Regions from separate parts of the Paenarthrobacter sp. NPDC089322 genome, predicted to be linked through region 2. Evidence: predicted binding sites of a transcription regulator. Region 2 holds the regulator's gene; the other holds the start of a gene.
What was found. The regulator HrcA, encoded in region 2, represses chaperone genes, less so after heat shock. The targets are predictions, from matches to a motif close to TTNGCACTCGNNNNNNNCGAGTGCNAA.

Region 1: a site for HrcA is predicted at 2,877-2,903, ahead of groL (chaperonin GroEL). Genes of this name have one in related genera too.

What each region holds. Positions count from the first base shown of each region.
Region 1 covers NZ_JBFBGW010000004.1:60,306-65,687, forward strand. Annotated here, with positions in the region: gene AB0N65_RS05955 (siderophore-interacting protein) at 1-266, opposite strand, end outside; gene AB0N65_RS05960 (uracil-DNA glycosylase) at 541-1,308, opposite strand; gene AB0N65_RS05965 (DUF3263 domain-containing protein) at 1,441-1,752, shown strand; gene AB0N65_RS05970 (LytR C-terminal domain-containing protein) at 1,801-2,421, shown strand; gene AB0N65_RS05975 (cold-shock protein) at 2,605-2,808, shown strand; gene groL (chaperonin GroEL) at 3,122-4,747, shown strand; gene AB0N65_RS05985 (RNase H family protein) at 4,958-5,382, shown strand, end outside.
Region 2 covers NZ_JBFBGW010000002.1:224,553-229,934, reverse strand. Annotated here, with positions in the region: gene AB0N65_RS03115 (DUF4870 domain-containing protein) at 1-267, opposite strand, end outside; gene AB0N65_RS03110 (DUF3097 domain-containing protein) at 393-1,244, opposite strand; gene hrcA (heat-inducible transcriptional repressor HrcA) at 1,460-2,467, shown strand; gene dnaJ (molecular chaperone DnaJ) at 2,518-3,648, shown strand; gene AB0N65_RS03095 (16S rRNA (uracil(1498)-N(3))-methyltransferase) at 3,651-4,424, shown strand; gene AB0N65_RS03090 (GerMN domain-containing protein) at 4,466-5,338, opposite strand.

The DNA.
Region 1 (5,382 bases), on a different contig from region 2:
GTCCGGGTGTGCGGCCACTGTTCGCGGGGCATGGTCTCGCGGATGGCCCAGAGGTCCAACGGAAGTTGGTAGTCGACGCCCGGCTGCGGGAAGACGATTTTGACGTAGCGGTCCACGAATTCGTTGTTCGCGTAGTCTCTGAAGCCCGGGCCACCCGCGACAATCCGCACCATGTGCGGCGAGAGACGTTCCTTGCGCAGGACAAGCAGGTTGACCTGGGGACGTGTCTTGCGGTCAGCGGACGAGGTGACGGGGAGTGCAGCCATGTAGGTAAGCCTAAGCTAATTGCCTGCACGCTTGCTGGGTATGAGTCGAACGTTACAGTCAGTCAATCGCTCTCTCACCAAATGACCTTTTCGGCTGAAGGCTCTCTCACCGAACGACCCTTTCGGCTGAAGGCTCTCTCACCGAACGACCCTTTGGGCTGAAGGCTCTCTCACCGAATGACCCTTTCGGCTGAGGCCTCTCACCCATGCCCGTAGGGGTGATCGGGGGTTGGGGTTTTGGGGGTGTTTGGTGATGGAGGGTTGGGGAATGGCCCTACAGGACGGGAAGTTCCCAATCCACGGGGTCCGCCCCTTGCTCCCGCAGGAGCTCGTTCGCCTTGGAAAAGGGCTTTGATCCGAAGAAGCCCCTCGACGCCGAGAGCGGACTGGGATGAACTGACACCACGGCCGGCGCTCCGTTCAACAGCGGCATGACGGATTCGGCATCTTTTCCCCACAGAATCGCCACGAGCGGGCTCTGGCGTCCGGCATCATTGGTGCGATTGGCGACTGCGGTGACGGCCGCCGTCGTAATAGCCTCCCAACCCTTGCCACGGTGTGAGCCGGCATTTCCGGCAGCGACGCTCAAAACGCGGTTCAGGAGCAGGACACCTTGATCCGACCAGGCGGTCAGGTCGCCGTGGACACGTGGCGGGAGGCCGAGGTCGTCGTGGAGTTCGCGGTAGATATTGGCAAGGCTCCGGGGGATGGGCCGGGTTCGGCGGGATACGGCAAAGGAAAGGCCGACGGCGTGTCCCGGCGTTGGGTACGGGTCCTGGCCGAGGATGAGGACTTTGACGTCGTCCAGTGGGCGTCGGAAGGCGCGAAGCAGGTTGGTTGCGTCGGGAAGAATCCGGACGCCCTGCGCTGCCTGCCCTGCGACGAAACCCAAAGCATCGCGGAGCTGCCCCTCCACCGGGCGGAGGGCGTCGGCCCAGTCCGGCGCCATGAGCTCTTCCATCGGCTTGTCCAGCAGTTCATCGAAGGCAGGAGCCGAAACGCCCGGGGGTTCAAGGTCAAACAATGCTTCCTCGCCAGTCACTACGCCATTGTGCCTCGCGCGCAGCACGACCCGCGAATGACACTGTTGTTATTCGCCCGTAACATGGGGGTAGGACATTTTCCCCCACAAGCGTCGAAGGAGTGTGCCGTGGCAGAACCAGCACAGGAACCGATGGCGGCGCAGGCTACCGGTTTGGCCCTTGAAGACCTGGCGGCCGGTATCCGCAGCGACTCGCCGTTGAGCGAGCGCGACCAGCAGATGTTGGCCTTGGAACGCCAATGGTGGAAGTACGCGGGAGCCAAGGAACAAGCCATCCGCGAGCTGTTCGATCTCTCCGCTACCCACTATTACCAGATCTTGAACGCGTTGATTGATCGTGAGGATGCGCTGGCCCACGATCCCATGCTGGTCAAGAGACTGCGTAGACTACGTACGTCGCGCCAACGTGCGCGGACAGCGCGCCGCTTGGGGTCCGACGCGTAAATCGCCAGGCTGACCGTCAGCAGCAACCAGCAAGGACAACGCTTCACCATGACCAAATATGCCAAGGATGAATTCGACCGGGTCCCGCAGAGCAGTTCCCGTCAGGGCGTGCATCGCGATGCCCAGGAAACAGCCCGCCCCACTTTGTGGCCGGTGTTGACCGTTGGTGCCGTTGCCCTGGTGCTCGGTTTGGTGGCCTTCCTGATCCTTCCGCGACTTGGCCTGGTGGCGCCGGGAGCGTCGTCGAGCGTCTCGACGGCGGCGCCCCAGCAGACTGAAACCGCGCCGTCCGCGGCTCCCACCGAATCAAGCGCAGCGCCTATCGCGTCCGGAGGACCGAGCCCCGGGACGACCCCGTCGGACGTGCCGTCTGCGACCCCGTCCGCTGCACCCGTGGATAAAGCCACGGCGGTGGCCGTCTACAACGGCACCGGTACTGCCGGTCTGGCTGGCCGCGTGGCAGGCCTCGTCCAGGGCGATGGCTGGGCATTGGGCACCGTGGGCAACTGGGGTGGCATGCCGCAACAGGCCTCAGTGATCTTCTACAACGCACCGGAACAGAAGGCCAACGCCGACGCTCTGGGAACTCTCCTGGGCATCACGCAGGTTGTGGAGTCACCTGAAGTCCAGCAGCCGCTGGTGGTTGTCGTAGGACCCGGTTACCAGTAGGCAGGACGTCTGGTTTCCGCCGTGGGCGGCGCCCGGAATCCCCAACCCGGTTAAGCCTGAATAACAAAAAGCACGGTCACGCCTTCCGCGGCAGCGCGGGGAGAGTGACTGTGGTTACAGTGGACTGACTCCGGTCCGGAGATCCCGGCAACCGGTCTTGGCTACTGCGAAAGTGTGGGCATCATGGCTTTGGGAACCGTCAAATGGTTCAACGCCGAAAAAGGATACGGCTTCATCACTGTGGATGACTCCGGGGACGACGTCTTTGTGCACTGGTCGGCCATCCAGATGGAGGGCTTCCGTGCCTTGGAGGAAGGCCAGCGCGTCGAGTTTGAATTGGGTGAAGGCCAGAAGGGGCCGCAGGCCGAAAGCGTACGCGTCGCTTAGCCGCGTAGGCCGTGCCTCAGCTAACGGCTGAAAAGTCAACATATTCCGGGCTCAAAGTGTCTCCTCTGCTTGCACTCTCACTGGTCGAGTGCTAATTATTGATTTAGCACTCTTCCGCTTCGACTGCTAACTCCGGTCCGGCTGACGCCGACGCCGGACAGCTCTCGGAAAAGGGGAGGATCAAGAAACACCTTGATGGGGTGAGGTCCGGAGTTCGGGGCATACAGAGGCCTCAAGCAAAGGACCGTCCGTCGCGGGCACCCTATCTGACAGGTACCTTCTTAACGACTGTCCCGAAAGGACTACCGCCGTTATGGCCAAGATCATTGCATTTGATGAAGAGGCACGCCGCGGCCTCGAGCGGGGCCTGAACACCCTCGCCGACGCCGTCAAGGTCACCCTCGGCCCGCGTGGACGCAACGTCGTCCTCGAAAAGAAGTGGGGCGCTCCCACGATCACCAACGATGGCGTGTCCATCGCCAAGGAGATCGAGCTGGACGATCCTTACGAGAAGATCGGTGCGGAACTGGTCAAGGAAGTTGCCAAGAAGACGGATGACGTCGCTGGCGACGGTACCACCACCGCTACCGTCCTCGCTCAGGCACTGGTCAAGGAAGGCCTGCGCAACGTTGCAGCCGGCGCCGACCCGCTGTCCCTCAAGCGCGGCATCGAGAAGGCTGTGGACGCTGTGATCAGCGAACTGCTTTCCTCCGCCAAGGAAATCGAAACGAAGGAAGAGATCGCCGCTACGGCTTCCATCTCCGCTGGTGACCCGGAAATCGGCAGCCTGATCGCCGAAGCCCTGGACAAGGTGGGCAAGGAAGGCGTCATCACGGTCGAGGAATCCAACACCTTCGGCCTGGAGCTCGAGCTCACCGAGGGCATGCGCTTCGACAAGGGCTACATCTCCGCTTATTTCGTCACCGACGCAGAGCGCCAGGAAACGGTCCTCGAAGACCCGTACATCCTGATCGTCAACTCCAAGATCTCCAACGTGAAGGAACTCGTTGCGGTCCTGGAGAAGGTCATGCAGTCCAACAAGCCGCTGCTGATCATCGCCGAAGACATCGAGGGCGAGGCTCTGGCCACCCTGATCGTCAACAAGATCCGTGGCACCTTCAAGTCCGTCGCCGTCAAGGCCCCGGGCTTCGGTGACCGCCGCAAGGCACAGCTCGCCGATATCGCCATCCTCACCGGTGGCCAGGTCATCTCCGAAGAGGTCGGCCTCAAGCTGGAGAACGCTGGTCTGGAACTCCTCGGCACCGCCCGCAAGGTTGTTGTCACCAAGGACGAGACCACTATCGTTGAAGGTGCCGGCGACGCCGAGCAGATCGCAGGCCGTGTGGCCCAGATCCGCGCCGAGATCGAGAACTCCGACTCCGACTACGACCGCGAGAAGCTGCAGGAGCGCTTGGCCAAGCTGGCCGGCGGCGTTGCAGTCATCAAGGCCGGCGCCGCAACCGAAGTTGAGCTCAAGGAGCGCAAGCACCGCATTGAGGACGCTGTCCGCAACGCAAAGGCTGCCGTTGAAGAAGGTATCGTCGCCGGTGGTGGCGTTGCCCTCATCCAGGCCGGTGCCAAGGCATTCGCCAACCTCACCCTCGAGAGCGACGAAGCCACCGGCGCCAACATCGTCAAGGTTGCCATCGACGCTCCGCTGAAGCAGATCGCCTTCAATGCCGGCCTCGAGCCGGGTGTTGTTGCCGACAAGGTTCGCGGCCTGCCTTCCGGCCACGGCCTGAACGCTGCTACGGGTGTCTACGAAGACCTGCTGGCTGCCGGCGTCAACGACCCCGTAAAGGTCACCCGTTCGGCTCTCCAGAACGCTGCTTCCATCGCTGGTCTGTTCCTGACCACGGAAGCTGTTGTTGCTGACAAGCCGGAGAAGAACGCTCCGGCTCCGGGCGGCGACGAGATGGGCGGCATGGGCGGCTTCTAAGCCTCCTTCTGCTGAACGTCGCGTTTCAGAGTACTAACGACGGCGGTCCTCACCTTTGGTGGGGGCCGCCGTCGGCGTCTCCACGGGCTTGCTTCTTTCCTGGTTGCGGAGTCGCCGGTGAGCTGCAGGTCAGCCGGTCCTCCCGTTTCTTGGCACGCTTCCAGCGGCTTCGGCGAAGTTGTGTCAGTAGGGTCTGGCAGGATTGAATGCATGACGATTATTGCTGCCGCCGATGGTTCTGCCCTCGGCAATCCCGGGCCTGCCGGATGGGCCTGGTACGTTGATGATTCCTGTTGGCGCGCAGGGGGTTGGCCGCACGGCACCAACAACATGGGTGAACTCATGGCCGTCCTGGACTTGTTCCGCTCTACGGCCCACATTCCCCATGAGGAACTGCTGATACTTTGCGATAGCCAGTACGTCATCAATTGCATTACCAAATGGATGCCGGGTTGGAAGCGCAAGGGATGGCGCAAGGCAGACGGTAAGCCAGTACTCAACGTTGATCTCCTCAAGGACATCGATCAAGCGATTGCGGGGCGCAAGTACACGTTCGAATGGGTCAAGGGCCACGCGGGACACGACCTCAACGAGGCAGCAGATGAGCGTGCACGCGCCGTCGCCACCGCCTACCA
Region 2 (5,382 bases):
CAGGATGTTTGCCACGACTGCGGCGATGGTCGGCGGCAGGGTGAAATTCAGTGCTTCTTTGGATTCCTGTGCGGTGAATGGACCACGGTCGCGGAAAATCAGGTAGATCAATAGCGACGGCAGGCACCCAAGAATGCCGCCGAAGTGCGCCAAAGTAGCCCATTGACGGTCTTCGCTGGCGGTCAGGGGGAGTGCATTTGCAGGTGCGCCATGATACTGGGGCTGGCCTGCGGCCTGGCCCGGTTCGTCTGGGGCGTTGTCTGCCACGGTGTCTTCCCTTTGCTTTAAGATGCTGCAGTCTTGCTGTCCCAGAATACTGGGTCCGGCGGGCTTCACGGGACAAAACGCATCATGGCTTCGCCGGTGATGCAGCTTCAGCTCACCATGCGGCCTTAGGGCACTGTAAGGAAGTCGATGACTTCCTCCACCCTGCCAAGCAACGATGCCTCGAGATCCGCGTAGCTCCGCACAGCGCCGAGCAACCGTTGCCAGCCGAGGCCAATGTCTTCGGCGGTGTCATGGGGCCACCCGAAGGCAGTCAGGATCCCGGTCTTCCAATCCACGCCGCGCGGGATCTCGGGCCACGCCTCGATTCCCAGCACCTTCGGACGGATTGCCTGCCAAACATCCACATACGGGTGGCCCACAATCAGGACGTTTCCGGCAGCACCTGGCAGCGTCATGGCATCCTGGGCGATCCGGGACTCTTTGGAACCGGCAACAAGGTGGTCCACCAGGATGCCGAGCCTGCGCCCGGGGCCCGGCGCGAAGTCCGCGATGGCCGATTTGAGGTCGTCGACGCCATGCAGCGGCTCGACGACGATGCCCTCCACCCGCAGGTCATCACCCCAGACCTTCTCCACCAGTTCGGCGTCGTGCTTGCCCTCCACCCAGATCCGGCTTGCTTTTGCCACTTGGGCACGCTGCCCTTGGACCCGCACGGAACCGGACGCTGTTCGGCCCGGCGGCAATGAACCGGCGGGTGTTTTCGCGGCCGGGGGCATGAGGCGTATGGCCTGGCCTTCAAGCAGGAATCCAAACCCGAGCTGGAAGGACTTGGTCTTACCTTGTCTGTCCTCCAGGGAGACAATGTGCATCCCGCCGGACTTTTCGACCCTGGTTACTTCACCAACCCATCCGGACTGGACGTCTTCAAGGACCATCCCGCGTTGGACAGGTACCTCCGGCAGCGTCGTCTTCACGGGCGCGCTCAGGTCCCGGGGACCCCATGTGTCAAAAGCCAAACCTTCATACCTCTTCGCGCTGGAAATTTTGACAGGGCCGCTGCTGCTGCCGCCCGCTGCGGTCAACTCCCGGCGGGCCGGTTTCAATGCTAGCAACGGGCTGGCTCATACTAGACTTATTAGCACTTGGGCATGTTGAGTGCTAAGTACGTTGTAGCTGGTGGTCCCCGCAGCCTGGGATACCCGGCATTGGACAGCCGTCAGGAGGTGTTGCAATGAGTGAGCCACGCAAGCTGGAAGTGCTGCGCGCCATCGTTGAGGATTACGTACACTCCCGGGAACCAGTCGGTTCCAAGGCTCTCGTGGAACGGCACCATTTGGGGGTTTCCAGCGCAACCATCCGCAACGACATGGCCGTCCTGGAAGAAGAAGGCCTCATTGCCGCGCCGCATACCAGCGCCGGCCGGATTCCGACGGATAAGGGATACCGGTTGTTCGTGGACCGGATTTCCCAGGTCAAGCCCCTGTCCGCAGCGGAGCGTCGGGCCATCCACTCCTTGCTGGAAGGGCCGGACGACCTCGACGACATCCTGGAACGAACCGTAAGGCTCCTGTCGCAGCTGACCAACCAGGTCGCCGTCGTGCAGTACCCGCACTCCAACCGGGCCTTGGTGCGCCACGTCGAATTCGTCCTTCTGGCGCCCAAGCAGGTCCTGGTGGTGCTGATCGCAGATACCGGCAGCGTTGGGCAAAAGGTCATCGACGCCGGCTCGGATGTCAGCAACGAGGCTCTGATGGCGTTGCGTGCGCGGTTCCTGGGAAGCATTTCCGGCACTCAGTTGGCTCTTCTGTCGCAAGTGCTTCCGTCCGTTGTGGCCTTGTGCCCGCCGGAACTCCGCAGCTTGGCGCAGGTCCTTGCCCACGGTCTGGAAACGCTGAGTGACACAAGCCGTGAAGAGCGCATCCTGATGGCCGGTACGGCCAACCTTGCCCGGTCCAACGTGGACTTCCCGCTCAGCATCGGCCCCGTGCTTGAGGCGCTTGAGGAACAAGTCGTCATGCTCCGGTTGTTGTCGGACATGGGGGATGATCCGCGCGGTGTTACCGTCAGCATCGGCCGCGAGAATCCGTACGATGGCCTGGCCGAGGCATCAGTCGTGGCCACAGGCTATGGCTCGGGCGCGAAAGTGGGGATCCTGGGGCCCACCCGTATGGATTATCCAACCACCATGGCAGCCGTGCGTGCCGTGGCCCGATACCTGTCCCGAATTCTCGGCGGCTGAGCCAGCCCCGGGGCTAAGAACCGCAGTACAACAAGGAAGAGAAACCGACTTTGAGCAGCCACTATGACGTTTTGGGAGTCTCACCGGAAGCCACCGGGGAAGAGATCAAAAAGGCGTACCGCAAGTTGGCGCGAAAGCTACACCCGGACGTCAACCCGGGGGAGGACGTCGCTGAGCAGTTCAAGGCAGTGACCCATGCCTATGAGGTGCTGTCCGACCCCCAAAAGCGCCGCGTCTATGATGCCACCGGTAACGAGAACGGCACAGACAACGGCTTCGGCGGGGGCTACTCCGGCCAGGGCTTTGCTTTCCAGGACATCTTCGACACCTTCTTCGGTGGCGGAGCCGGAGGTCACGGCGGTCCTGCATCCAGGGTGCGCCGCGGCCAGGATGCCCTCATTAGCGTCCGGATTGACCTCAAGGATGCCGTGTTCGGCGTCAACAAGAAGCTCGAAGTCGATACTGCAGTCATTTGCCCAACGTGTGATGGCAGTTGCTGCCGGCCGGGCACTCATCCCGAACGGTGCGATATCTGCGGCGGCAGCGGCCAAGTGCAGCGGGCTGTCCGTTCCATCCTTGGTCAGGTTATGACTACGGCGCCGTGTGGTTCTTGCGAGGGCTTCGGCACGATCATCAAGGATCCCTGCAACGAGTGCAGCGGCCAGGGCCGTATCCGCAGCCGCCGGTCACTCACCATCAAGGTTCCGGCCGGTGTTGCCACCGGAACGCGCATCCAGTTGTCGGGGCAGGGTGAAGCAGGACCGGCGGGCGGACCGGCGGGCGACCTGTATGTAGAGATCCGCGTTAACAACGATTCCACCTACATCCGCGAGGGGGACGACCTTCATGCAACCCTGAGCGTTCCCATGACGGCCGCTGCCTTGGGCACGGAACTTAGCCTTGAGACGTTCGACGGACCGCAGGAGATCGACGTCAAGGCCGGCACGCAATCCGGCGAGGTCATTACCCTTCGAGGGCTGGGCGTGACGCACTTAAGGGGTTACGGCCGTGGAGACCTCAAAGTGCACCTTCATGTGGAGACCCCCGGCAAGCTCGACCCGGCCCAGGAAGAGCTTCTGCGACAGCTGGCCAAGTTGCGCGGCGAGCAGTTCACCGACGGCAAGCTCGTTGCCAGCGGCGGCATGTTCGCCAAGCTGCGGGACAAGCTCGGTAACCTGTAGCGGTGAGCAACCCCGTCTTCTTCACACCCGCCGGCAGTTTGGACGGTGTGGGTCCTGGCTCTGTGTTTGTCCTGGACGGTCCGGAGGCCAGGCACGCCGTCACCGTGAAACGGCTCACGGCAGGCGAAGCTGTGGACCTTGCCGACGGAGCAGGCGCACGGCTGACGGGAACGGTGGCTGAAGTCGGTCAGGGCACGCTGTCGGTCACAGCCACCGAGGTCACGTATGAGGGGCAACCGGCAACGCGCTTGGTGCTGGTCCAGGCGTTGGCCAAGGGCGACCGTGACGAGCTGGCCATCGAAACAGCTACCGAGCTGGGAATCGACGCGGTCATCCCGTGGCAGTCGGAACGGTCCATCGTCCGGTGGAAAGCTGACCGCGCAGCCAAAGCCCACGCGAAGTGGCAATCGGTGGTCACGGCAGCGGCCAAGCAGGCCCGCAGGTCATGGATACCCGTGGTTCGTCCCCTCATGGATTCAGCTGCGTTGGCCAAGGCTGTTGCCGGCGCCGACATGGCTGTCATCCTGCATGAGGACGCGAAGAACCCCTTGCGCTCCGTGCTGGAAGACTCACCAGTCCTGAAGGGCGCCGAACCGGATACACCGCGGGAGGTCATGCTCATTGTGGGACCCGAGGGCGGTATCTCGCCACGCGAGGTAACCCGCCTGAGTGACGCTGGAGCCGTTACGGCACTGTTGGGTCACCACGTGTTGCGGTCGTCGACGGCGGGTCCTGCCGCCGTCGTACTCGCCAGCGATGTCTTGGGTCGCTGGTAGGGGACGACGCACCGACCCGGTCCGGAGCCCGGACTTTTCGGTTAGCTGACGCTGAACAACCGCGTATCAGTGCTCGACTCGTCGGTTTGCCCGGAGGCGTCCACCTGGGAAACCCGCAGTTCATATTTGCCGGGCTTCAGCGTCGCGCTGAACGTAAACACGCCCAATTGACCGGTGTCACCCGTTGCCTTCGCCTGTCCCGTGAGGACCGCGGTCTTTTCGCCACTGCCGTTCTCCTGCAGGATCCGCCAGCTCACCGGCTTGGAACTGTCCGTGCTCCGGCCATTGAACTTCACCGTCCCGGCCGGTAGTGAAGTGTCTTCCTGCGGGTCGATGATCCACAGCGGTGCCACCAAGGACGCATCCCTGGACATCGGTTGGCCCAGGCGTACCTGGCCGAACGCCATGAAGTCAGTGTGACCATCAACCAGGATGACCACTTGGATTTGCTGCCCGGAATTGATCAGTCCCGAGGAAGACGCCGCTGCGGTGGCGGTGTAAACGAGCTGTTGCACAGCACGCTGCGCCATCCCGGCGTCAAGGTTGGAGTTGAAGGCATCACGCGAGATGTCAACGGTGATCACATTCTTACCCGAAATGGAGGTGGCCAGGTTGCCGGGCTCCTGCCATGGCGTGAAGAAGTCGCGGTCCAGGGGTTTCTCGGCCATCATGATTCGCAATGCCGTGGTTACAGGGTTCCCGTCTCCGGAAATGTCCCTGAACTCCCGGTAGAGGTACACCTCATCCTCGCTTCGGCCAATCCAGTACACGGGGATCTTGGTGGATGCCTGCGTGGTTTCCAGCGGGGCGTTGCTGGCAGGGGCCTCCTGGACATTGACTTGCGGCGGGGCGGTGGTCGCCGATGGGGCGCCGCCGTTAGCGATGCAACCCGTCAGCAAAAGGACAGCCAGCATCGCCGGCGCCGCCACAACGGACTTCGTCCGCCGACGCACGCTGG